3 regions of the Pantoea phytostimulans genome follow, and region 2 is predicted to be linked to each of the others. Evidence: predicted binding sites of a transcription regulator. Region 2 holds the regulator's gene; each other region holds the start of a gene.
What was found. The regulator CRP, encoded in region 2, controls carbon source genes, mostly activating them, when cyclic AMP is high. The targets are predictions, from matches to a motif close to ATGTGANNNNNNTCACAT.

Region 1 (7,808 bases), 710 kb from region 2:
GCCCGCTGCTGGTGCCCGATTATCCTGGCACGCTTCAGTCAGCCGGGCGCTATGTCGCCTTTGGCCTGATTGCGCTTCCGTTGGCATGGCACGATCGTCAGCGCCTGCGCAAACTGCTACCTGCCGACTGGCGAGAAGCGCTGAAACTCTCGCTGATAGGAAACCTTCTTTATTATGCGTTTCTCGCCAATGCGATCCAACGCACCGGCGCGCCCGTTTCAACCATGATTATCGGCACGTTGCCGGTCGTCATCGCGGTGACAGCAAACTGGCGTTACGGGCACCTTGAAGGACGGCTCTCCTGGCGTCGACTGATCCCCGCACTCATTATCATGGCAGTGGGATTGCTCTGTGTGAACGTGGCGGAACTGCGGACAAAGAGCGTAGATTTTGAATTAAGCCGCTATCTGACTGGCATCGCCTTGGCAATAATGGCGGTGGGATGCTGGACATGGTATCCGCTGCGCAATGCCCGTTGGATGCGTACGCATCCCCAGCTGAGACCATCGACTTGGGCAACCGCGCAAGGCTTAGTCACCTTGCCGTTGGCGTTGATCATGTATGCGTTGGTGAGTGTTCAGCTTGCCTGGCAACGCCCAGAGTTTGAACTGCCATTGGGCCCGCACCCTGAGGTTTTCGTTCCATTAATGCTGACGATTGGCCTGTTGTGCTCTTGGTTGGGCACCTTATGCTGGAACGCTGCAAGCCAGCGCCTTCCAACCGTGCTCATGGGCCCCTTGATCGTTTTCGAAATCCTGTTTGGTTTGTTGTGGACATTTCTTTGGCATCAAAGCTGGCCGCCACTCTTAACCACAGTCGGTATTGCTTGTTTGATTGCCGGTGTAATTTGGGCAATGCGAATTAAGCCTGAATCGCAGGTGTCTAAAGTCGATGTCTAACGTACTCGCGCTGACAGTGTTGAGGGTCAGCGCGACTCACTGATTTTGAAGCATTTTAAGAATTTGCCGTACTGCTTTTTAGCCCCTATTATCCGCTTTCTTCCTTAATTACCGTTTCTTTCTCTGTTTCTATCGTCTCCGTTCAACCTTCAATAGCCAAAATAAGCCTGTTTGAGAGGGATGAAAAACGCTCTGTTAACCGGTTTCAGACTTTTAAAGTCCATTCCGGCTATTCTTTAAATCATTGGTTGTGGAAAAACTAGCCATTTAAGTCAGTGAATTAGCCCTGTTTGTGCATATTTATGGCCAGCCTCTGCGTTTTTATTGGCTGTTGGCCCTGATAAAACAGCGAGATAAACCAGTTTTTACTTCAGTGAATTGGAAAAACGTCGGGTTCAGTTGCCGTTTCGCTTATTTTAAAAGATTAATATTTAGTACCTTTGAACACTATTTTAAACAGATAAACCCTATGCTGATCATTAAAGTGGTAAGTATCTATAAACTATTTATCCTGGATTATTCCTGGAGAAAGTTTTTGGTTTATCCACTAGTGATGGTTGAAATTTATTCAATAGAAAAAGGCTTAGATCCACTCTAAACTGAGAGATAAGAATCGATTTTATTAAACTTGTTTAAACTGGCTTAACAGAATTGTCTGTATTCAGTTCCGTTGGTTAGCAGGATTAACCTAATAATTAAGAAGCACCAATCTCACCGAAATGAGACTGGGCTAGGGGGAAGTAGCGTAGAAAGCGAGACTTTTTGCTGTTGCGAATCAATTTTACCGCAAAAAAAGAAGCTTAGCCGCAAATCCATTCATTAGGAATCAATGGTGCGGAAAGAGTAGCTACAAATGTCCTGTTAAATGATCTTCATCTCTTCTGGTAAGAACAAATCTCAGCTTTAAGTCCAGGAAAAGCGGTAGCATTGGAATTAACGGTTTTCAGTCCCTGACGGGTAATGATAAACACTGCGGCTAATATCCAGTAAGCGGCAGCTACGGCGCGTCCCGATGTCAAAGGTATCTTGTAAGAAGTTGACTGCTTGACGTTTTTCATTGGTCGTAAAGAAGTTCTTCAATACGCTCTGGAGCATCTCCTTATCTGAATTCAGCGTTTGCAGTTCGCGGGAAAGATTTTGCAATTTCTCTTCCAGCTCTTTGATTTTTCTACCTTCTTCCGAAGATAGCCCAGAAAACTTCTTCTTCCAGCTATAAAAGGTTGCTTCGGAGATGCCAAGCTCCTCACAAATCTCCCTGACTTTTACACCTGATTCAGAAGCTTTAATGGCATTTGTGATTTGATCTTCGCTATATCGTGACTTTCTCATAAATGCGCTTACCTTTCTTATCGATTAATGGATGAGAATGACTTTAATAAATCCTGGCACTGTAATTTTTCTATTAATGCAGTATTAAAGTGCTCGAATTGAATTGCGAAGGTTAAATTAAGATATTTAGAATAAATATCATCATGGGATAAATCTTATTTTATTCTGATCGGGTTAGGACGCCTTCCTGGAGAAGGGTTTTTGATATAGATTCTTCACATCCTAAATACGAAAAAATTCTACGTACATTGGATATTTAGCATAACCGCCTTGATTAATACGCAGGTTATGACTCTACAAAACTGCGCTCATTTCAGCTTGAAATCGTTTCCATCTCAAGTTATTCGCGCCAAATATAATAAGAATAATCCTGAATTCATTCTCTGAATCGTACTTTGATTCTCATTTTTTCGGACCAGTTTGGTTTGAAGCCTTTAATTTTCGCCAGGCCCACTGAGCGCTTATTAATTCGTTACAGGGATGTTGTACCGAAGAGGTTGTAGGTCAGTAATATTAAGGAAGAGTCGATGAAATTGAGCGTAATGTCTAATGCCGCCTGGATGATGTCTGAGAAGCTCATCTCTGTGTTTGGCGTCATATTTGTGACTTCTTACGTGGCTAAATCGTTTGGCCCAACGGTGTTTGGTCAAATGGCCTTCTCAACCTCTTTATTTGCCATGGTGCAAACCATTGCAATATTTGGCACCGAAACCATTCTTTTTAAACGTGTGAGTAAAAATGCGTCAAAAGGCTTACGCCTGATGACGATCGCGCGCACCATGCGAATGGTTTTATTGTTGCTCACCTCAATACCTGTGCTGATTTGGGTCTGGTACAACATGCAGGAAAATTTCCTGGCATTTGCACTGGCCTCATTCGTGGCATCGGTTTTTGTCACTCAAGACACGTTCAGCGTTTATAACAATGCGCGGCTTGCCTCACGGTTAAATACCATCGCTAACGCCATTGGCATGGTGCTGAGTTTTACTATCAGTTTCATCATTGCCTGGCAGCGTCTGAATCCACTGTGGCTCACGCTTTCTATTGTGGCGGTGACGTTGGTGCCGTATTTCATCAAACGCTACAACTTTTATCGCGAACACCAGGATCTCATGCCGCCGCGTGAAAAGCGCGCTGCTTATTTGCGTTACTTAATGTACGCCGGCTTGCCGTTAGCCATCTCCAGCATCTTTATTTCTGTGCAGGTTAGAACGGCGCAGATGTTTCTGGCAGGGATTGTTTCAGCACGTGATCTTGGCTTGTTCGCTGCCGCCAACACAATTGCCGCTTCGTGGATTTTTATCCCCGTCGCGCTGATTACTTCCTGCTTTAGCGAGATCTTCAGGGAGCGCGGCGATGCAGCGATAAAATTAGCTGCACGGCTACACGGGTATGTCGTGGGTGTTTCATTGTTGATGTTGCTGATCATTGCGTTGTTCGGTGAGCAGATCATCATCGCTTTATACGGTAAAGAATACACACAATCAGGAAGCCTCATTACGTTGCTGTCGATTGCAACCAGCTTTTCGGCAATGGGGACTGTAGCGTATCGCTACATGGTAAAAGAAGGTGGGTTTAACTATTTGCTGAGGAAAATCATTTGTTTGATGGTCATCAGTGTGCCGCTTTCCTGGTGGCTAATCCAGGACTACGGCGTCATGGGGGCCGCGTGGAGCGTTTTCCTTTCAGAACTGTTGTCCCTTACCGTAATGAATTACTTCTTCAAAAACGGCGTCATTCAAAAGATTCAAGTTTCCTCACTCAATTACAAAACCTACAAATGAGGTCCGATATGCTCAAGTTGAAAGAAGAACTCAGAAGAAGTGTGCAGTATTTCATCAAGAAGATGCCTTGGTCCTATCAGGATCGCATCTACTACTTCCATAAGTTCAGAAAACTGCCCAATCTTCGTCAGCCTAAAGTGTTTAACGAAAAGGTGCTGTACCGCAAATTTATCTACGGCGATTACCAAAATTATGGTCGCTTGTCAGATAAGTTTAGCGTGCGCGAATTCATTGCCGAGAAGATTGGCAACGAATACCTGATCCCGTTGGTACACGAAACCACCGATCCGACCACGCTGAATAGTTTGCCTTGTTGGAAAGGAACGGTGATTAAACCGAACCACGCGTCTAACATGGTAGAAATTCTGTTGGAAGAACCGGACGCGTTGCGTAAGCAGCAAATCATCCATGATTGCTATCGCTGGCTGAAAACGGATTTTGCTAATGAAGCGCGTGAAATCCATTATCGCTACATCAAGCCCCGTATTTTGGTGGAGCAATACATCGGTGATGGAAAAAGTGCGCCGATTGATTACAAGTTTCATATGTTCAACAAGCGTGATGGCAAGTTTGAATATGTGCTGCAAGTCATCTACAACCGTTGTCAGCCGCTGTTATCCATGAATTTCTATGTGAATAACCTTAATGAGGCGTTTCACAAGATCCGTGATACCGGGCTGGATGTCACTAACATCATGCCGTCACTGCAACATGCGCTCGATATGAGCAAAAAGCTGGCCAGTGATTTCGACTATGTGCGTGTTGACTGGTATATCCATGAAGAGCGTATTTATTTTGGTGAATTGACGTTTACACCAGGCGCAGGTTTGGTGACAGGGTTAGATCGTGGACTCAATCAAATGATGGGAGACATGTGGATTCAAGATCGTCGCGGAACGCAGAGACCGGGCGTCACAGTGCAGGATGTTAATATCCCTGCCATGTTGAAGAAAATTTAAGAATACACAGCAATATAAAAAACCCCGCTTAGCGGGGTTTTTTATTGGAAAATTTTAAGGCATTGGCCATTCAGCAGGCGCTTGGCTCATCACCTGGATAAACACATCCTTAGAGATGGACATGAAATTGTGCACACTCTCCATAGTGAGTGTAATGCCCATTAAACCGGTGACAAACCAGCAGGTCATGCCCAAACCGATGCCGCCACACATGAATGCCATAACGTGATGGCTATCCTGACGAAGTTTGGTTTTCAAGGTGCTGGCAAAAAACATCATAACGGCGCTAAGTAATTCCCAACGCATAACGATAAGACTGGTGGTTAACGTAGCCATCGGCTCAACCTCAATAGATCAGTGATTATTCCTGACAATCTGCGGACATCACCGGCGGCGAAAAAGCGTGTCAGGTCGTGCTTTTCCGTCGTCAACCCAAGGTCATAATGTGACTTGGCTCACATTATATCACTCGATTTTATATTTTGAACAAAATTTGCAACTGGTATGGTACAAAAAATTTGATTGAAGTTTGAGCAGAAAGTGGCGGGGAAGAAAAGGTGAGGAAAAACAATTAAGAAGGCGCGCCCGCTTGGGGCGCACTGAAGGCGAAATCAAATTTAGCTAACGGGACAGCATTCGCCCGTGGTTCGTTGGGTAAAGCTGGCCATGCTTTCGCTGCAATCAAAGCTCAGCAGGCGAGGGCGCTGAATGGCCTGACGACGCATGGTGTGGCGATAAGCGGTTGGCGTTTGTGAAAACTGACGACGGAATACGCGTGAAAAAGTTTGCTGTGAGTCGTAGCCATATTGCATCGCGATATCAAATACGGGACGTTGCGTCAGGCTCAACGCTTCAGCCGCTAAGGTCAGGCGACGTTCACGAATATATCCACCCAGCGTTTGTTTCGTCACGGTACGGAACATACGCTGCAGATGCCATTTCGAATAACCTGATTTTGCTGCGACTTCATCAATAGACAAACTCTTGTCCAGATTTTGGTCAATCCAGTGTGTCAGGGAGTGAATGATCTCTTCTTGCATCATAGCCTCATCCTTCTGGTGATAATTCAATGCGGTATAGGAATTCGTTGTTCTGATGGGAAGCGAGTATAATTCCTCAAGTTAACTTGAGGTAAAGGTCCAAATGAAAAAAGATCGCAACTACCCAAAACCGGTTTTGACGCCGGGCGAAGTCGCACGACGCAGCGGCGTTGCTGTTTCTGCGCTGCATTTTTATGAAAACAAAGGGCTTATCTTCAGCACACGCAACGGCGGCAACCAGCGCCGTTATAGCCGAGACGTGCTGCGACGTGTGGCGATAATCAAGATTGCCCAGCGCATTGGTATTCCTCTGGCGACGGTGAGCGACAGTCTCGAACATATCCCTGCTAATAAACGTATGTCGACCCACGAATGGGATGCACTGACGCAACACTGGCGTGAGGAACTGGATAAACGTATCGAAACATTGACCCGCTTACGCAACGATCTGGATGGTTGCATCGGCTGCGGTTGTCTTTCGATGCGTGACTGCCCACTACGCAATCCAGGCGATCGGTTGGGAGAGCAAGGTTCGGGGGCGGTACTGCTTGATCCCGAGCAGGATGACAAACTGTCAGGGCGGGAGTGATGTCTATACTTGGCTGATAATCACCTAACAGGGAATCACGATGATCACCGTTCACCATCTTGAGCATTCGCGCTCGCATCGCGTGTTATGGCTGCTCGAAGAGCTGGAAATGCCTTATCAGATCAAACGCTATCAGCGCGAATCCACCATGCTTGCGCCTGAGGCGCTGAAAAAAATTCACCCTTTGGGTAAATCGCCAATCATTACTGACGAAAATCGCGTGGTTGCCGAATCGGGTGCCATCCTCGAATATCTCGAAAATAAATATGATGCCGAATATCGACTGAAACTCACTGATGAGGAAGAGGCGCTGCAATCTCGTTACTGGCTGCACTATGCCGAAGGTTCATTGATGCCATTGCTGGTAATGAAATTGATTTTTGCTCGACTCGGGCAAGCGCCGGTGCCTTGGCTATTGCGGCCGATTGGCGGCATGTTTGGTAAAGGCGTACAAAAAGCCTTTCTTGATAAACAGCTGAAGCCGCACATGCAAATGATTGAAAACCATCTCGTCGCGCATCCGTGGTTTGCAGGCAAGCGTTTCAGCATCGCGGATATTCAAATGAGTTTCCCGCTTTTGGCACTGAATCAGCGTGCCGGTTTGCAGCAGATGCCCGCGACGCAAAAGTGGCTGGAAACGGTGAAACAGCGCGCCGCCTGGCAACGCGCCATTCAGCAGGGCGGCGACATTAACCTGCAAGGCTGAATCCTTTTTTTGTTGCGTAATGCTTGCCGTTGCGCAACCTCTTATCCTCTTCATAAAATCCTGCAACTTCAAAGCGAAACGCGTGTTACGCAACAGAGCAAGTCTACGTCATACGCGATCCAGTGAAATCTTTATCCTGATTAATGACCATCAAGCAGTTGAAAATGTGCCAGCAAACGCCGGATAATCGTTTGCCTTTTTATTTGCCCATCTTTGAAGGGTCACTTATCTGCGGCAAGGTAAACGTTTGCCTTCTGTTTGACGCTGTTTGGCGCAAACAACTTACCCAGGGATTTCAGGGCGGCGGTCGCAGAGCGATCTACACAACAAAAACTCTTTGAGGCTCAATTATGTCAAACGAATCACGACCGGCCAGTGGAAAACTGGACGCCTGGTTCTCAATTTCTGTTCGTGGCAGCAGCGTTCGCCAGGAAATTCTGGCGGGGCTAACCACGTTTTTAGCCATGGTTTATTCGGTGATTGTCGTGCCAGGTATGCTGGG
Region 2 (7,808 bases):
TCTGAATAATCCCCTTACCGTAACGCGTTATCACTCTTTGATCGTCCAGCGTGATACGTTGCCAGACGAATTTGAGATTACCGCCTGGAGCCTGCGCGACGGGCAACCCGATGAAATTATGGGGTTCCGCCACAAAACCCTGGCGCTGGAAGGCGTACAGTTCCATCCAGAAAGCATTCTTAGCGAACAAGGGCATCAACTGCTGCGCAATTTCCTTGATCAGTAAAACACTGTTTGCCTTTGAATGATTTTTTATGCATATTTTGTGATTATTATTTCACATTGGCTCAACAAACAATCAAATGAGGTCGTCAATGGCAGCGGAAAAAATTGCGGTAACGCGGGAAACGTTCGATAACGTTATTTTGCCTGTTTATGCACCAGCGCAGTTTGTGCCGGTGAAAGGCAAAGGCAGTCGCGTATGGGACCAGCAAGGCAAAGAGTATATCGACTTTTCAGGCGGCATCGCGGTGACTGCGTTGGGCCACTGCCATCCGGCGCTGGTAGAAACGCTGAAAAGCCAGGGTGAAACGCTGTGGCATACCAGCAATGTTTTTACTAACGAACCGGCGCTGCGTCTTGCCAGCAAGTTAATCAACGCCACCTTTGCTGACCGCGTTTTTTTCGCCAACTCTGGCGCAGAAGCTAACGAAGCCGCCTTCAAGCTGGCGCGTTATTATGCCTATAAGCGTCATAGTCCTTTCAAAAGCAAAATCATCGCTTTCCACAATGCTTTTCATGGCCGCACGCTGTTTACCGTATCGGTTGGCGGGCAGCCGAAGTATTCCGATGGCTTTGGTCCAAAACCGGCGGATATTGTGCATGTGCCTTTCAACGATCTGGACGCTGTCAAAGCGGTGATTGACGATCACACCTGTGCCATCGTGGTTGAGCCGATCCAGGGTGAGGGCGGCGTGATGCCCGCCACGCCGGAATTTATGCAAGGCCTACGCGCATTGTGCGATCAACATCAGGCGCTGCTGGTGTTGGATGAAGTACAAAGCGGTATGGGTCGCAGCGGCAAGCTATTTGCCTATGAACATTATGGCGTGACGCCAGATATTCTGACCTCGGCCAAAGCGTTGGGCGGCGGTTTTCCGGTAAGCGCGATGCTGACCACCAATGAAATCGCGTCGACCATGGCGCCGGGCGTGCATGGCACCACTTACGGCGGTAATCCGCTGGCGTGCGCCATTGCCGAAACTGCGTTGGACATCATCAACACACCGGAAGTCCTGGACGGGGTTGAAACGCGTCGTCAGCAATATGTTGAAGCGCTGAAGGCTATTGATGCGAAGCACGATCTGTTCTCAGATATTCGCGGTAAAGGTTTGCTGATTGGCGCGGCGCTGAAACCGCAGCACGCAGGCAAAGCGCGAGACATCCTGAATGCTGCCGCAACAGAAGGTTTAATGATTTTGGTGGCTGGCACCGACGTGATTCGTTTTGCGCCATCGCTGGTGATCGAGCCCGCCGATATTGAAGAAGGCATGATGCGTTTCGCCAAAGCGGTAGAAAAGGTGCTTAACGCGTAACGCCTTTTCTCCGTGAATTAGCTTTTCCGCAAATGCCTCACCAGCCAGCGACCGTGTTGCGGGCGCTGGCTCCAGGCCAAAGACGAGATGGTATGCATCACGCTCAGATGGGCCTGAATGCGTTTAACATGCTGCTCTAACACCGTAATCGGGCCTTCGTTGATGTTCTCTGCGGCTTCCAACACGTTGGTCTGAGAACTGTTCCCGTCATACTCCAGCCGCTGCTGACAACGCTGCAAGGCAATTTCACACGACTGCAAATAGCTCTCCGCCAGTGAAGGGGGCAACATGGTATGTTCACGCGCCAGAATGGTCATGGCGTTAATGTGTTCAACGATGAACTGACTGTGTGTCACCCACATGCGCATATCTTTTAAATATTGCGAATTAAAACCCGGCTCCTGCATCGCCTGATTGAGCGAGTTGAACAAGGCGTTATGTGCCTGATTAACCAGCACCCGCTGATAAGCCAGTTTTTCAGCCGATTGTTCAGGCCCCAGCAACATGCGCAGCGCATCCTGGTAAGTTTCCAGCGCATCATGCGCATTTTGACGCAATAAACCGCTCTGCCATTGTGGCCACAGCCACACCATACCGCCAAAGGCGATCAGGCAGCCCATTATGGTATCCATCAGGCGCGGCAGCAGAAATTGCGCGCCATTCAGTGACAGCAACTGCAACGAATAAACCGCTGTGACGGTAAAACCAATCGTTGCCCAACCATAAAACTGGCGAGTGAAGACATAACTGATAAAAGTAATGGCCAGCATGATCAACAGCACCAGCGATTCCGGGACGGCGAAGCGCAGCGTGGCGGCCGCAATCACCAATCCAGCAAAAGTACCCAGCGCACGGTGCTGAATACGAACCCGCGTGGCGCTGTAACTGTTCTGGCTGACGAACATAATGGTCATCAAAATCCAGTAGGGTTTGGGGATATTGAAAAACATCGCCAACGCGCTGCCAAACATTAGCATCACAGAAAACCGTCCGGCGGTGCGCAGTGCGGCGGATCTGAATCTTAGGTAGCTACGCAACGCAGACAGAAGCGGGAGGCGACGTTGGCGATCGGCCATTAAGTCACGTTGATAGAGCGGCTTTTGCGTACGTAACACGCGGGCGATGCGGTTGAAATGGTAAAGACAAAAATTGCCGACCGGGTTATCGGGATGCTGGCGCGTAATTTTTTCCAGTGCGCCCAGCTGCTTATCCATTGAGAAACGATCGGGAAGCTGGTGATAAAGGATATTGTCAGCTAAGACGCGCAGCCGTGCAGAAATGGTTTTAGCGTTCCAGCGGATCACCGCTTCGGCATGGCTTTGCTCAACCAGCTTTTGCACTTCTTCCGGCTGATGCAGACTGACCGAAATATGCTCCTGTAAATCCAACGCAACTTGAAAAGCCCGCTTCAGGCGTTTATGGGTTTCATCACCGTTGGCAGACAGCATATGCATCTGCTGATAGCAGATATTAATCAAATCCACTGCTTTTTGCTGACGCGCCAGCAGAGGTGGCAGCGCCTTTTCAGGATCGGTGAGTTGTGTCAGCAAGGTGTATTTCGCGTCGCAATAATTTGCCAGCTCGCGATAGACCAGACTCAGGCTTTCACGCATTGGTTGCTCTTTCCACAACCAAAACCAGAACCAGTTAAACAGGCCATACCACAGCGTACCGCCAATGTAGAGCAGCGGCGGAACCCAGACAGGCATGTGCCCCATCAGGCTTAAGGTGAAGATAGAGGCGATCAGCGCGCCGGGCAGTAAACGCCCGTGAAGTGGACTGATCTCACCCGTTACACCCAGCAAAAGCGGCACGACAAACAGAATCGCGGGCAGGGGAATGCCTTTCAGCGTGAGCCACTGAATAAGAAAGCTGCCAAGTGCAAACAGGCCGCCGCCAACGATCAGGCGTTTGAAGAAGCGCTTGTGGGGCGTATCAAGGCCAGCAATATTGCAGCAAGCGGGAACCAATGAGAACAGCAGACCTTTTTGCAGATCGCCAAACAGCCAGCCGAGCGCAACGGGCACGCAAAGGACCAGCGTTTGCCGCAGGGCATAATTGATCTCAGGATGATAAATGATTCGACGCCACATCAGCTCAGCGCAAATAATAACGGCGTGATGTTGCCATCACGCCGGGAGTGACAGGAATTAGCGGGTGCCGTAAACGACGATGGTTTTGCCGTGTGCTGAGATCAGGTTCTGATCCTCCAGCATCTTCAAAATACGGCCCACGGTTTCACGTGAACAACCAACAATTTGGCCAATTTCCTGACGAGTAATTTTAATTTGCATGCCGTCGGGATGCGTCATGGCGTCTGGCTGTTTGGCCAGATTAAGCAGTGTTTGTGCAATGCGTCCAGTCACGTCGAGGAAAGCGAGGTTACCCACTTTTTCTGACGTTACCTGTAAGCGACGCGCCATCTGCGACGACAGTCGCATCAAAATATCCGGGTTTACCTGAATCAACTGACGGAATTTCTTGTAAGAAATTTCCGCCACTTCGCACGCGGTTTTCGCACGTACCCAAGCGCTGCGTTCCTGACCTTCTTCAAACAGGCCAAGCTCGCCGATAAAATCGCCTTGATTCAGATAGGAGAGAATCATCTCTTTGCCTTCTTCATCTTTGATCAGAACCGCAACGGAACCTTTCACGATGTAGTAAAGCGTTTCAGCTTTTTCACCTTGGTGAATCAGCGTACTTTTGGATGGATATTTGTGAATATGGCAATGGGACAGGAACCATTCGAGTGTAGGGTCTGTTTGCGGTTTGCCGAGAACCATTCGCTATTATCCTCTGTTGTAATCGTGCCCAAAATACAGGGGACAGTTTCCCTGTCAGGCGATGAAAGCGTAAAGCATTTTCCATTTTGGAAATTATTCGGGCTGCATTTGGCGCAGTGCGCTTAATTCTTCCCGGCTCCGTCATCGAGTGACGAAAAATATTTTCAGCTCTGTTTGTAGCACAGCTTTTGCCGACTGTCTTGTGTTGTCTCGCTTCAGCAAAGTGCGGATTTCTCTGGATTGCTGTTTACCAGGTGAAAGCGTACTCTGGCGGCAAATCAGCATATTCTGGGAGCTAAATCATGCAGGCAAGAGTGAAATGGGTTGAAGGTCTAACGTTTCTTGGTGAATCCTCTTCTGGTCATCAGGTTTTGATGGACGGCAACGCCGGCGATAAAGCCCCTAGCCCAATGGAAATGGTGTTGATGGCAGCGGGCGGTTGCAGCGCGATTGATGTGGTCACCATTTTGCAGAAAGGCCGCAATGATGTAGTGGATTGCGAGGTGAAGCTGACGTCCGAACGTCGCGAAGAAGCGCCGCGTATTTTTACGCATATTAATTTGCACTTTATTGTCAGCGGCAAAGCGCTGGCTGACAAAGCGGTTGCACGTGCTGTCGATCTTTCGGCTGAGAAGTATTGCTCAGTCGCGATCATGTTGGGTAAAGGGGTAGAAATGACCCACAGCTATGAAGTGAAAGAACGGTAATTGCTGGAGGCCGACTCTCGGCCTCTCTATCCATCATTTTTCAAATTGCTGGTGCGTTGACTGCCCGCATTCACCGGTAACATCTACTTTAATCAGCTCATCAGGATTCATTCGTTGCCATCTTCCTGCGATTCGAATTATTTAGGGTAGATATTTATTCAATCCGCTTACCTTCCATTAATCGTTTTACCAATGGCCCCATAATCAACTCCATCGCTAATCCCATCTTGCCGCCCGGCACCACCAGCGTATTAATGTGCGAAATGAACGATCCCTGTAGCATCGCCAGCAGATAAGGAAAATCGATATCTTCCAACGCCTGAAAATGGATCACCACAAAGCTCTCATCCAGCGACGGAATGGTGCGTGCGGCAAACGGGTTTGACGTGTCTACGGTAGGAACGCGCTGGAAGTTAATATGCGTGCGGGAAAACTGTGGGGTAATGAAATTGATGTAATCCTCCATTGAACGCACCACTGAATCCATCACCGCTTCACGTGAATGCCCGCGCTCGCTGGTATCACGCACCAGCTTCTGAATCCATTCCAGATTCACAATCGGCACTACGCCAACCAGTAAATCGACGTTTTCAGCCACATTGTGTTGCGCTGTCATAACGCCGCCGTGCAGGCCTTCGTAAAATAAAATATCCGTATTCGACGGCAGCGGCTGCCAGGGTGTAAACGTGCCGGGCACTTGATTCCACGGCACCGCTTCATCATAGGTATGCAGATATTTGCGCGACTCACCCTGACCACTTTTACCGTATTCGATAAAAGAGTGTTCTAGCAGGCCGAAGTCATTGGCTTCGGGACCGAAATAGCTGACATGACGTCCAAGATCGCGCGCTTTGCGGATCGCCATGTCCATTTCCGGGCGGGTAAAGCGGTGAAAACTGTCGCCTTCAAGCTCTGCCGCGTGCAGATCCAGCTGCTGAAAAATCTTACGAAAGGCGAGGCTGGTGGTGGTGGTTCCGGCTCCGCTGGAGCCGGTCACCGCGATAATTGGATGCCGAGCAGACATAAAAAAACTCCCTGTGAGGTCGGGCGAAGAGCATTGTTAGCATGAATTTCTCGTTAGCGCATTAGCTGCGAAATTCATTGCGCGGCATGATATTTACCGTTTCATGCAGTTCAGACCACACCAGCACAACATCGCCACGCTCAAGCTGGCGGCGTACATCAGCAACTTTGTCTTCCAGACTGCGCTCATGCTCGCCGTAGTCGGTACCTTCTCGCAGGACAAAGGTTTCAATCAGATTTTCGAGTGTTTCGGGCGAAACATCTTGCCAGGGAATAATCACGGGTTAGCAATCCAAAAAAGGGGAAATCCATTGCGGCACGCGCTGTTCCAGCCACAGTTGCGGTTGACGCAGCGTACCACCGACAAAACCAACATGGCCGCCATGTGACGTCAGCTGATAAGTAATAGTGGCAGATAATTGTTCTTTGCGCGGTATCACTTCATCGCTCATAAACGGATCGTCTTTGGCATGAATGATCAGCAGCGGTTTACGCACCGCCTTTAATAAAGGCAAAGCACTGGCACGACGATAATAGTCGCTGGCATCCGTAAAGCCGTGGGCACGTGCGGTGATCGCATCATCAAAATCACGTAAACGGCGCAACGCCTTCAATTGAGTTAAATCCACCGGCAGCGTTTCCGGCCAGGCAAGCAGCTTGCGTTCAGCGTTTTTCTTGAGTTGAGCGAGCAGGTAATATTGATAGAAGCGTGAGAAACCTCGCTCCAGCCGGAGGCTACAGGGCTCAAGCATCAGTGGGGCCGAAACGATTACGCCTGCATCCAGTGCGGCCTCGTTGCCTTGTTGACCCAGCAGACAGCCCAGCATATTACCGCCAAGCGAGAAACCAACCGCCACGGTGGGAACATGGCCCCAGCGCGCGCGTAACCAGTGCAGGAAAAAGCTGGCGTCGCCGGTTTCACCGGAGTGATAAATACGGTTCAGGCGATTTGGCTCGCCACTGCAACCGCGAAAATGCATGACCACCGCCAGCCAACCGCGCGCCTGACACATCTGCATCAAACCATGTACATAAGGGCTGGTAAAACTCCCCTCAAGGCCATGAAACAGAACCACGCGCGGCTTGTGCTGCGCTTGCTGCGGATCTTCACTCCACGCCAGATCAACAAAATCGCCATCCGGCAGATCGAGCCGCTGCCAGTGTGGCTGCAACGTTACATGGCGTCTGAGCAGGCGCGGCAGCACGGTTTGCAGATGCGGGTTGCGTAAGCCCGCGGGTGCGTTAAAACGTTCATCTGCACTGCCAGTAAATTTCATGTCGTAAAGGCTTGTCTGTTCCATATCACACTGTTAGCTTCGATAGGTTTTTTGCTTGATGGGGTGAGGAGCACCCGATTTTCATGGAACTGAGCCTTTTTTTATCGATGTTGGGTTTTCTCTGGGTCGCCGCGATCACGCCAGGCCCTAATAATATGTTACTCACCGCCTCGGGCGCCAATTTTGGCTTTATGCGCACCATTCCGCTGATGATTGGCATCATGATCGGCATGCAGGTCATGTTACTGATGGTGGCGTTCGGTGTGGGCGGCCTGATCGTGCTTTATCCTTCACTGCATTTATTCCTTAAGATTGCCGGTAGCCTCTATCTATTGTGGCTGGCATGGAAGATTGCGACCGCAGCTTATGAAAAACTGGAAACCGATGATGCACCCGCAGCACCCATGCCATTTTGGCAGGGCGGATTATTACAGTTAATCAATCCCAAAGCCTGGTTAATGGCGTTGGGCGCGGTAGCCAGCT
Region 3 (7,808 bases), 800 kb from region 2:
TGATGACGTGTTTGACGCAAAAATAGTGTGCGGCAGACAATGCTCTTCAACTTCGCTGACCATTTGCTGTTTTAAAGCCAGATCTTCGAAAACTGCTTCGATCACCAAATCACGCTGCGAAAAGCCCTGATAATCGGTGCCGCCGGTAATACGCGCCATCTGCTGATCGCGCTGCGCTGCGCTGAGATGGCGGCGTTTTACCTTGTTGCTCAACAGCTCCCAACTGGTTTGCAGGGCATGATTAACGCCAGCAAGATTGATATCTTTGATACGCACCGGCAAACCCGCGTTGATAGCGCTGACGCTTGCAATGCCGCCGCCCATCAAGCCGCCACCTAATACGCCAACACGCTGAATGACCCGCGCTTCAGCCTCTCCGCCACGCTCTTTTTTCAACGCTGTCGACGCGAAAAACAGGCTACGCAGAGCCGCAGATTGGGGACTCATTGCCAGTTCGCTAAAAGCCTGCGCTTCAGCGTCATGACCGGCGCGGCTGCCCTGCTCCAGCCCGATTCGCACGACATCGATAATCCGTTTTGCTGCAGGATAATTGCCGTGCGTTTTGCTTTCGGTTTGGCGTTTTGCTAGCGCAAACAGCGCCTGGCGGGCAAGCGGCCCTTGTAACAAACGATCGCGCATCGGCAAAATGCGGTGATTGCTCTTGCCTTGCTTCACACGTGCAATCGCGGTTTCGAGTAGGATCGCCTGCGGCACAACATCATCAACCACGCCAAGCTTACGCGCTTGCTTAGCGCGCAACGTTTTACCGGTCAGCATCAGCGGCAGCGCCTGTTGCACGCCGATCAAACGCGGCAGACGCTGTGTTCCGCCTGAGCCGGGAAGTAAACCCAGCTGCACTTCTGGCAGCCCCAGCCGGGTTTTATCATCCAGTGAACAGATGCGCGCATCGCAGGCCAACGCCAGTTCAAGACCGCCGCCCAGGCACGCGCCATGAATCGCCGCCACCACAGGAAAAGGCAGCGCCGCGATGGATGCCATCACTTCCTGGCCTTGTCGCGCCAGCGCTTCGGCTTCCTGCGCCGTCTGGCAGCGATCAATCATGCTAATGTCTGCACCCGCAATAAAGTTGTCTGACTTACCCGAGATCAGCACCAAGCCTGCCAATTGTTTATTGCGGCGTGCCTCACCAATAATGGCCGCTATCTGCGCAGCGAATTCTGCCTTTAGGGTATTCATCTTTTCGCCAGGCACATCGATAGTGATAATGCCAACGTGGTCGAGGCGCATCTGCAAATGAAAAGCGTTCTGTTCCATTATTCGACCTCCAAAACCATAGCCGCCCCTAATCCGCCCGCAGCACAGGCGGTCACTAAGCCTAAGCCGCCACCGCGTCGCCGCAGTTCCTGCAAGGTTTGGGTGATCATGCGTGCGCCGGTGGCAGCGAAAGGATGCCCATACGCGATAGACCCCCCGAGCACGTTGAAATGTTCTTCATTGACCTCGCCTAAGGCGTGAGGACGATTAAGTACGTCACGGGCGAAACGCTCATCGCGGAACATCTGCAAATTACTTAAGGTTTGTGCGGCAAAGGCTTCGTGCATATCTATCAGGGTCAAATCATTCAGAGTAATACCGGCGCGATCCAGCGCCAGCGGTGAAGCATAAGCTGGGCCGAGTAACATATCTTGCCAGACATCAATGGCAGTAAACGCGTAGCTGCGCAGATAGCCCAGCGGTTTAAGCGAGAGCTCACGCGCACGCCCTTCTCGCATCAAAACCACCGCAGCAGCGCCATCGGTAAGCGGCGTACTGTTGGCCGCAGTCACTGTGCCATGCTGACGATCAAAGACGGGACGCAAACGTGCATAATCTTCTGCTTTGGCATCCATCCGCACCGTGTTGTCTTGATCAATCGGCGCTTTCCACGGCGGCACAAAAGCGGCCATCACTTCTTGATTCAGCACGCCTGATTGCCAGGCTTTTGCAGCGCGCTGATGCGATCTCAGTGCTAGCGCATCTTGTGCTTCACGCGTAATGCCATGGCTTTTTGCCATTTGCTCTGCTGTGTCACCCATGCGTAGCCCAGTTGAAAATTCCGCTACCGCAGGCGGTACTGGCAGTAAATCACGCGGACGCAAGCGACGCAGAATCTGCAATTTTTGCGAGAAGCTGCGCGCTTTGTTCATATCCACCAGCGCCCGCGCCAGGGTTTTACTCACGCCAATTGGCAACACTGACGAGGAATCTGCGCCGCCAGCAATGCCCGCCGAAATCGTGCCCGCCAGCAAACTTTCCGTAACGTTAGCGACTGCCTGAAAACTGGTCGCGCAAGCACGGCTGACACTGTAAGCATCGGTATGAACACTTAAGCCGCTGCTAAGAACGATTTCACGGGCGATGTTAGGCGCCTCCGGCATTTGTACCACTTGGCCAAACACCAGTTGCTCAATCACTTCAACCGGCAATTCGCTACGCGCCATCAGTTCGCTTATCAGCATGCGGCCTAATTCTACAGCGGGAATGCCATGAAAGCCGCTGGCCTGGCGTAAGAAAGGCGTGCGTAATCCGTGGGTTATGGCGATGCGCTCACCATCACGCGTCAGCAATGACTGCGCTTTACTCATTGTTTTCACCTGTGAATCGGGACCGAGGCATCATTGCCAAAAGAGGTCTGACCTGCTCATCAGTGTTAACCACAAGCGGTTCTGCCGCCAATACGGAAAGGATAAATTTGCGAAGGGAAACACGAAAATGAAAAACGCCGCACAGGTTGCGGCGTTGGAGAGGATTAGCGCAAACCGAGTTGAAAAATCATGGTTTCGGCCTGGCAGGAGAAAGTAAAATCAATATCAAGTTTTATGCCGCCTGCTTCTTCTGTGAAACGGGCATTAATGTCACAAGGTTCTGATTCAATTTGACGTGCTTTATCGCTGAGATATTGTAATTTTTTGTCAGCATCAGCTCGTTGCGAAAACCATTCTGACCAAGTTGCGGTGCAATCACTGTTATCCATGACGGTGCCGACATCGACACAACAGCAGGCTGCGGTTTCGGTTGCGCTACATTTTTTAATGGCATCAGTCATCGTTTTCTCCTGACGATTAATTCGTCGAGTTGCGTGATTTTACGCCCAAAATTTTACGCCTTCGGTATACTTTGCGCCATGACAGTCTCGCTAAGTGACGAATATCACAATAAAATTTGATCCAAAACAAATTTGAGAGATTATGCTGCGTCTGTTATTTCTGGTTTTGTTAAGTAGATCGAAATTCCATCGATCAATTTGGAAATATTTCAAAAACAATATTGCAACATACACACAGGTCAGACCTATACTTGCCGCACTGGTCTGATAAGTGCGTTTTATGTCAGACCCTGGAATCCGCCGACCCTTGTTACGCGAATTTACAGCGTTAAATAATAATTCACATGAGGTTGTGGTCATGAACCATAAAAACCTGTTTGCAAAGTCAGCCGTGGCGGCTGCAGTAGCACTCGTCTCTTCACACGTTTACGCAGCTGGATTTCAATTAAATGAGTTTTCTTCTATTGGTTTAGGACGCGCATATTCTGGCGAAGGCGCAATGGGTGATACCGCCGCATCAGCCAGCCGTAATCCGGCCACTATGGCACTTATGGATCGCCCCGCTTTTTCAATTGGCGCAGTCTATATAGCACCTGATGTAAACATCAGCGGTACCAGTCAAAGCGGACGCAGCCTGGATGCGAATAATATTGCCCCTAATCAATGGGTGCCGAATATTCATTACGTACAACCCATTAACGATCAATGGTGGATTGGCGCATCCGCAACCTCCAATTATGGATTGGCGACCGAATTCAATGACGGTTACACCGCAGGCGCTTACGGCGGTAAAACGGACTTGTTGACCGGCAATTTCAATCTCAGTACAGCGTATCGTTTAAATGAACACTTCAGCTTCGGTGTGGGTTTTGATGCGGTTTATGCCAAAGCGAAAATTGAACGCTATGCCGGTGAATCTGGCCCGGCGCTGGGCGTGCCGGCAAATACGCAAATTGCTCATCTGAAAGGTGATGAATGGGGTTACGGCTGGAATGCCGGTATTTTGTATGAAGTGGATCAAAATAACCGCTTCGGCTTTACCTACCGTTCAGAAGTTAAAATCGACTTTGATGGCGATTACAAAAGTGACTTGCCAACCTACGTCAACGCTGTGAATCAGGCGCGTAATTTAGGTCTGCCTTACGCAACAGGCGGCTCTACGATTCCGGGTGCGTTAACCTTGAATTTGCCTGAAATGTGGGAGCTTTCGGGCTGGCATAAAGTGGCGCCACAGTGGGCGGTGCATTACAGCCTGGCGTATACCAGCTGGAGTCAATTCCAGGAGTTGAAAGCCACTGGCTCTAACGGTCAAACCCTCTTTTATAAAGATGAGAGCTTCCGCGATGCCTACCGCCTGGCTTTAGGTACAACCTATACCTACGATGAGAACTGGACGTTCCGTACCGGTATCGCCTTTGATGACAGCCCGGTTCCGGCTGATAAGCGTTCTATCTCCATCCCCGATCAAGATCGCCTGTGGCTGAGCGCGGGTACTTCTTACGCGTTTAATGAAGATGCCTCGGTTGACGTCGGTATTTCCTACATGCACGGCCAACACGTCACGGTTAAAGAAGGGCCATATACCTTTAATTCTTCAGGTAAAGCCTGGCTGTATGGTGCGAACTTTAACTATAAGTTCTGATACCTTTATTCATCCAAAAGAAGCGATCAAAAAAGGCGACTCAATGAAGTCGCCTTTTTGTTTAATACCGTTTACGGTCAATTCATCGCGTGCGAATAAACCTATTGCGAATCAATGTCACCTAAATCGTCTTGAATCGCTGCTGCATTTGGGTTCTCTTGCGGTTTCAGCTTGCCACCGTTTGCCAGGAAATCGTGGCGCTGGAAATAAGCGTTACGAATAAAGGCATAAGGATCGTTTTGCTGCTTGAGAATCGCATCGGAATCCAGCAACTGCGCGCGCGTCTCAATACCTTCCAGCGTCCACTTACCGATCGACATTGGCCAGGTTAGCCAACCCAGCAGCGGATAAAGCGTATCAACATAGTCACCACCATCCTGACGGATAGTGAAGCTGCCGTAAGCGGGTAACTCAACATACGGGCCATAACCTACGCCGTAACGACCCAATGTCGTCCCGAAACGGTGAGGCTCTTCACGCGCCAACGCCGGGTTCGCCTTGCCCGCTACGTCAATGAATCCACCCAAACCTAACACGCTGTTCAGAAAGAAGCGGGTAAAGTGAATGCCTGCATCGCGCGGTTCGCCGACCAAAATGGCGTTGACCATGCTAGCCGGTTCTTCCAGGTTACCGAGGAAATTACTTAATCCAGTACGCGCAGGCACCGGCACATAATCACGCCAGGCAACCGCAACAGGGCGTAAGACGTAAGGATCCAGCACGTTGTAATTAAAGTTAAACATCGTGCGGTTAAAGCCTTCAAACGGATCGCTGCGCTGCGCAGGCTCATCGTTGTTATCCGGCTTTGAACTGGCACAACCCACCAGAAGTACACTGGCCAAAACCAAACTGGTCAGGCGGTAAACCATTTTTATCTCCCTGTGCGGATGAAAAATGTATCGCTTCAGGGCTGCTGCTGATTAATCTCCACAGCCATGTTCTGATGACCGTCCCAAGGTGTTTTCTCGCTCAGACCAAACCAATCACCTGACTGCGGATTGGCACTGCCATCGCGGGAAATACGCACTCGAACTTGCACCTGATGCTGCGCCGAAAGCAGGCGATCTGGCATCATAGCGTTGCTGTCATCCAGCGTCAGCGATAACGGGAAGTGGCTTAGCGGCATACGCTTAACGGCCACAGGCACCGGTGAAACACCGTCAGAAACAGAAATATACATGACTCCGCCCTGCGGTAACATTTTTTCTGCCTGCGGAGAGAGAGTAACTGTCAGTGCCAGTTGGATATTTTGCTGTCCTGCGTCCGTTTTTGCTTGTTCAATGCTGCGTTCGATCATGGTACGACGATGATCGTCAGCCGGTATCAATTTCAGCATAGTTTGCCAGGCACCAATCGCCTGAACATATTGCTGCTGCTCAAACGCATTAAACGCCAGCAGGCTTAACGTACGCACATTACTGTGATCGTCTTTAAGCAGATCGCGCAGAATTAAACCCGCCTGACGGTTATCCTGTGGATCGCTGGAGCGGGTTAATACCTCAGCATAGTCTTGTTTCAAATCGATATTATTAGGCGCGAGCTGTAAAGCATGCTCAAAAGCCTGGCTGGCGGTGGTGGCATTATTCAGCACCATGCCGAGACGGCCCAGCATGGCCCAATCATTCATATTATTAGGTTCAGATTGCAACGCACTGCGCAGCCCTAGCTGCAGTTGCGCCAGCTCCTCCATGCTAAGCGGCTGAGCTTGCGGATCCATGACGCGTGCGCGCAGTGCGGGATACGCTTGCTTTACCTGCATCCATCCACTTGTCTGCGCCAGCCCACCCGTTTTCAGATAAGTGCCCAGCGACACGGCAATCAGCACTATCACGCCCGGTAAAAGTACCCAGCGGCTGCTGCTATGAGCCTGTGCGGCATCGTTATCTGGAATATCGGTCAACAGCGTTTGTTGCAGCTCGCGCTCCATTACTGGCCGTTCGGCCACTACACCTTGGGCTTCATCCTGCGCCAACTCATCCAGTCGCTGCTGGTAAAAATCTTTGTTCAGCTGATTGCGTTCGCCATCACTGGCCAGACGTTGTCGCCAACCGGCACCGATAAACAGCGCGCACGCCGCCAGCAATAACAGTAAAAGGGTGATCCAAAATGCACTCATTGCGGCTTCCTGTCTGACTTCAAAATCGCGTCAAGACGCTGCTGTTCGCTTTCGTCCAGTTCGCTTTCGCTGCGCGAATTGCGCTGGCGACTGCGCAGAATAATCATTAATCCGCCCAGCACCACAAACAGTGCGGGCCCCACCCACAGAATAAGGGTTGAAGGCGTGACCGGCGGCTCATAGGTCACAAAGTTACCGTAACGCGCCACCATGTAATCAATAATCTGCTGACGGCTTTGTCCCTGCTTCATCAGCTCATACACCTTCAAACGCATGTCGGCAGCAATCATCGCGTTTGAATCGCCAATGCTGTTGTTCTGACATTTTGGGCAGCGTAGCGAGGCGGTTAAATCACGGTATTGCTCTTCCTGCGCCACAGAATCAAATTTGTAGGTATCAATAGCCGCCCACAAGCTGATGCTAAATAACATTCCGCAGATCAGTAATACGAGACGTTTCATACTCCCGCCTCCTTGCTGTATTTGATCCACAGCGGCTTCACTTCTTGCAGCCAGACGCGATCGTTCATATCACCCGCGTGGCGATAGCGAATGATCCCTTTGCCGTCAATAAGAAAGGTTTCAGGCGCGCCATACACCCCAAGATCGAGACCGAGCATACCGTTGCCATCATACAAACTCAGCGCGTAGGGATTGCCCAACGTGTTGAGCCAGGTTACCGCTTTGTTGCGATCATCTTTGTAGTTCAGGCCAACAACGCGAATGCCCTGCTCCGCCAGCGTATTCAAATATTGATGCTCAGCGCGACAGGTTGGGCACCATGTTGCCCAGACGTTGAGCAGAATCGGCTTGCCATCCGTTAGCACGCGCTGGTCATACATCTTGCCTGGCTGGTCGAGCGCTTCGAGTTTGAACAGCGGCACCGGCTTGCCAATCAAAGCTGATTCCAGCCGAGTAGGATCGTCGCCCTCTGCGTTTTTCGACAACTGCCACAACAGCGCAGCCGCCAGCAGCAGAAATAATACTAAGGGAATAAACAGGATT

Region 1: a site for CRP is predicted at 5,415-5,432, ahead of ACF2G4_RS15985 (YjcB family protein). Genes of this name have one in related genera too.
Region 3: a site for CRP is predicted at 3,139-3,156, ahead of ACF2G4_RS08795 (YfcZ/YiiS family protein). Genes of this name have one in related genera too.

The regions. Positions count from the first base shown of each region.
Region 1 is NZ_CP173698.1:3,414,691-3,422,498, forward strand. It holds gene ACF2G4_RS15965 (DMT family transporter) at 1-899, shown strand, start outside; gene ACF2G4_RS15970 (transposase) at 1,833-2,228, opposite strand; gene ACF2G4_RS15975 (polysaccharide biosynthesis C-terminal domain-containing protein) at 2,756-4,012, shown strand; gene ACF2G4_RS15980 (ATP-grasp fold amidoligase family protein) at 4,021-4,971, shown strand; gene ACF2G4_RS15985 (YjcB family protein) at 5,026-5,307, opposite strand; gene soxS (superoxide response transcriptional regulator SoxS) at 5,589-6,014, opposite strand; gene soxR (redox-sensitive transcriptional activator SoxR) at 6,115-6,600, shown strand; gene ACF2G4_RS16000 (glutathione S-transferase) at 6,641-7,306, shown strand; gene ACF2G4_RS16005 (NCS2 family permease) at 7,657-7,808, shown strand, end outside.
Region 2 is NZ_CP173698.1:2,705,045-2,712,852, reverse strand. It holds gene ACF2G4_RS12740 (aminodeoxychorismate synthase component II) at 1-226, shown strand, start outside; gene ACF2G4_RS12735 (aspartate aminotransferase family protein) at 315-1,535, shown strand; gene ACF2G4_RS12730 (YccS/YhfK family putative transporter) at 1,553-3,628, opposite strand; gene crp (cAMP-activated global transcriptional regulator CRP) at 3,686-4,318, opposite strand; gene ACF2G4_RS12720 (OsmC family protein) at 4,621-5,025, shown strand; gene ACF2G4_RS12715 (phosphoribulokinase) at 5,180-6,049, opposite strand; gene ACF2G4_RS12710 (YheU family protein) at 6,111-6,329, opposite strand; gene ACF2G4_RS12705 (hydrolase) at 6,333-7,349, opposite strand; gene ACF2G4_RS12700 (LysE family translocator) at 7,409-7,808, shown strand, end outside.
Region 3 is NZ_CP173698.1:1,901,780-1,909,587, forward strand. It holds gene fadJ (fatty acid oxidation complex subunit alpha FadJ) at 1-1,275, opposite strand, end outside; gene fadI (acetyl-CoA C-acyltransferase FadI) at 1,275-2,585, opposite strand; gene ACF2G4_RS08795 (YfcZ/YiiS family protein) at 2,750-3,046, opposite strand; gene fadL (long-chain fatty acid transporter FadL) at 3,405-4,688, shown strand; gene mlaA (phospholipid-binding lipoprotein MlaA) at 4,790-5,557, opposite strand; gene ccmI (c-type cytochrome biogenesis protein CcmI) at 5,593-6,804, opposite strand; gene ACF2G4_RS08815 (cytochrome c-type biogenesis protein) at 6,801-7,265, opposite strand; gene ACF2G4_RS08820 (DsbE family thiol:disulfide interchange protein) at 7,262-7,808, opposite strand, start outside.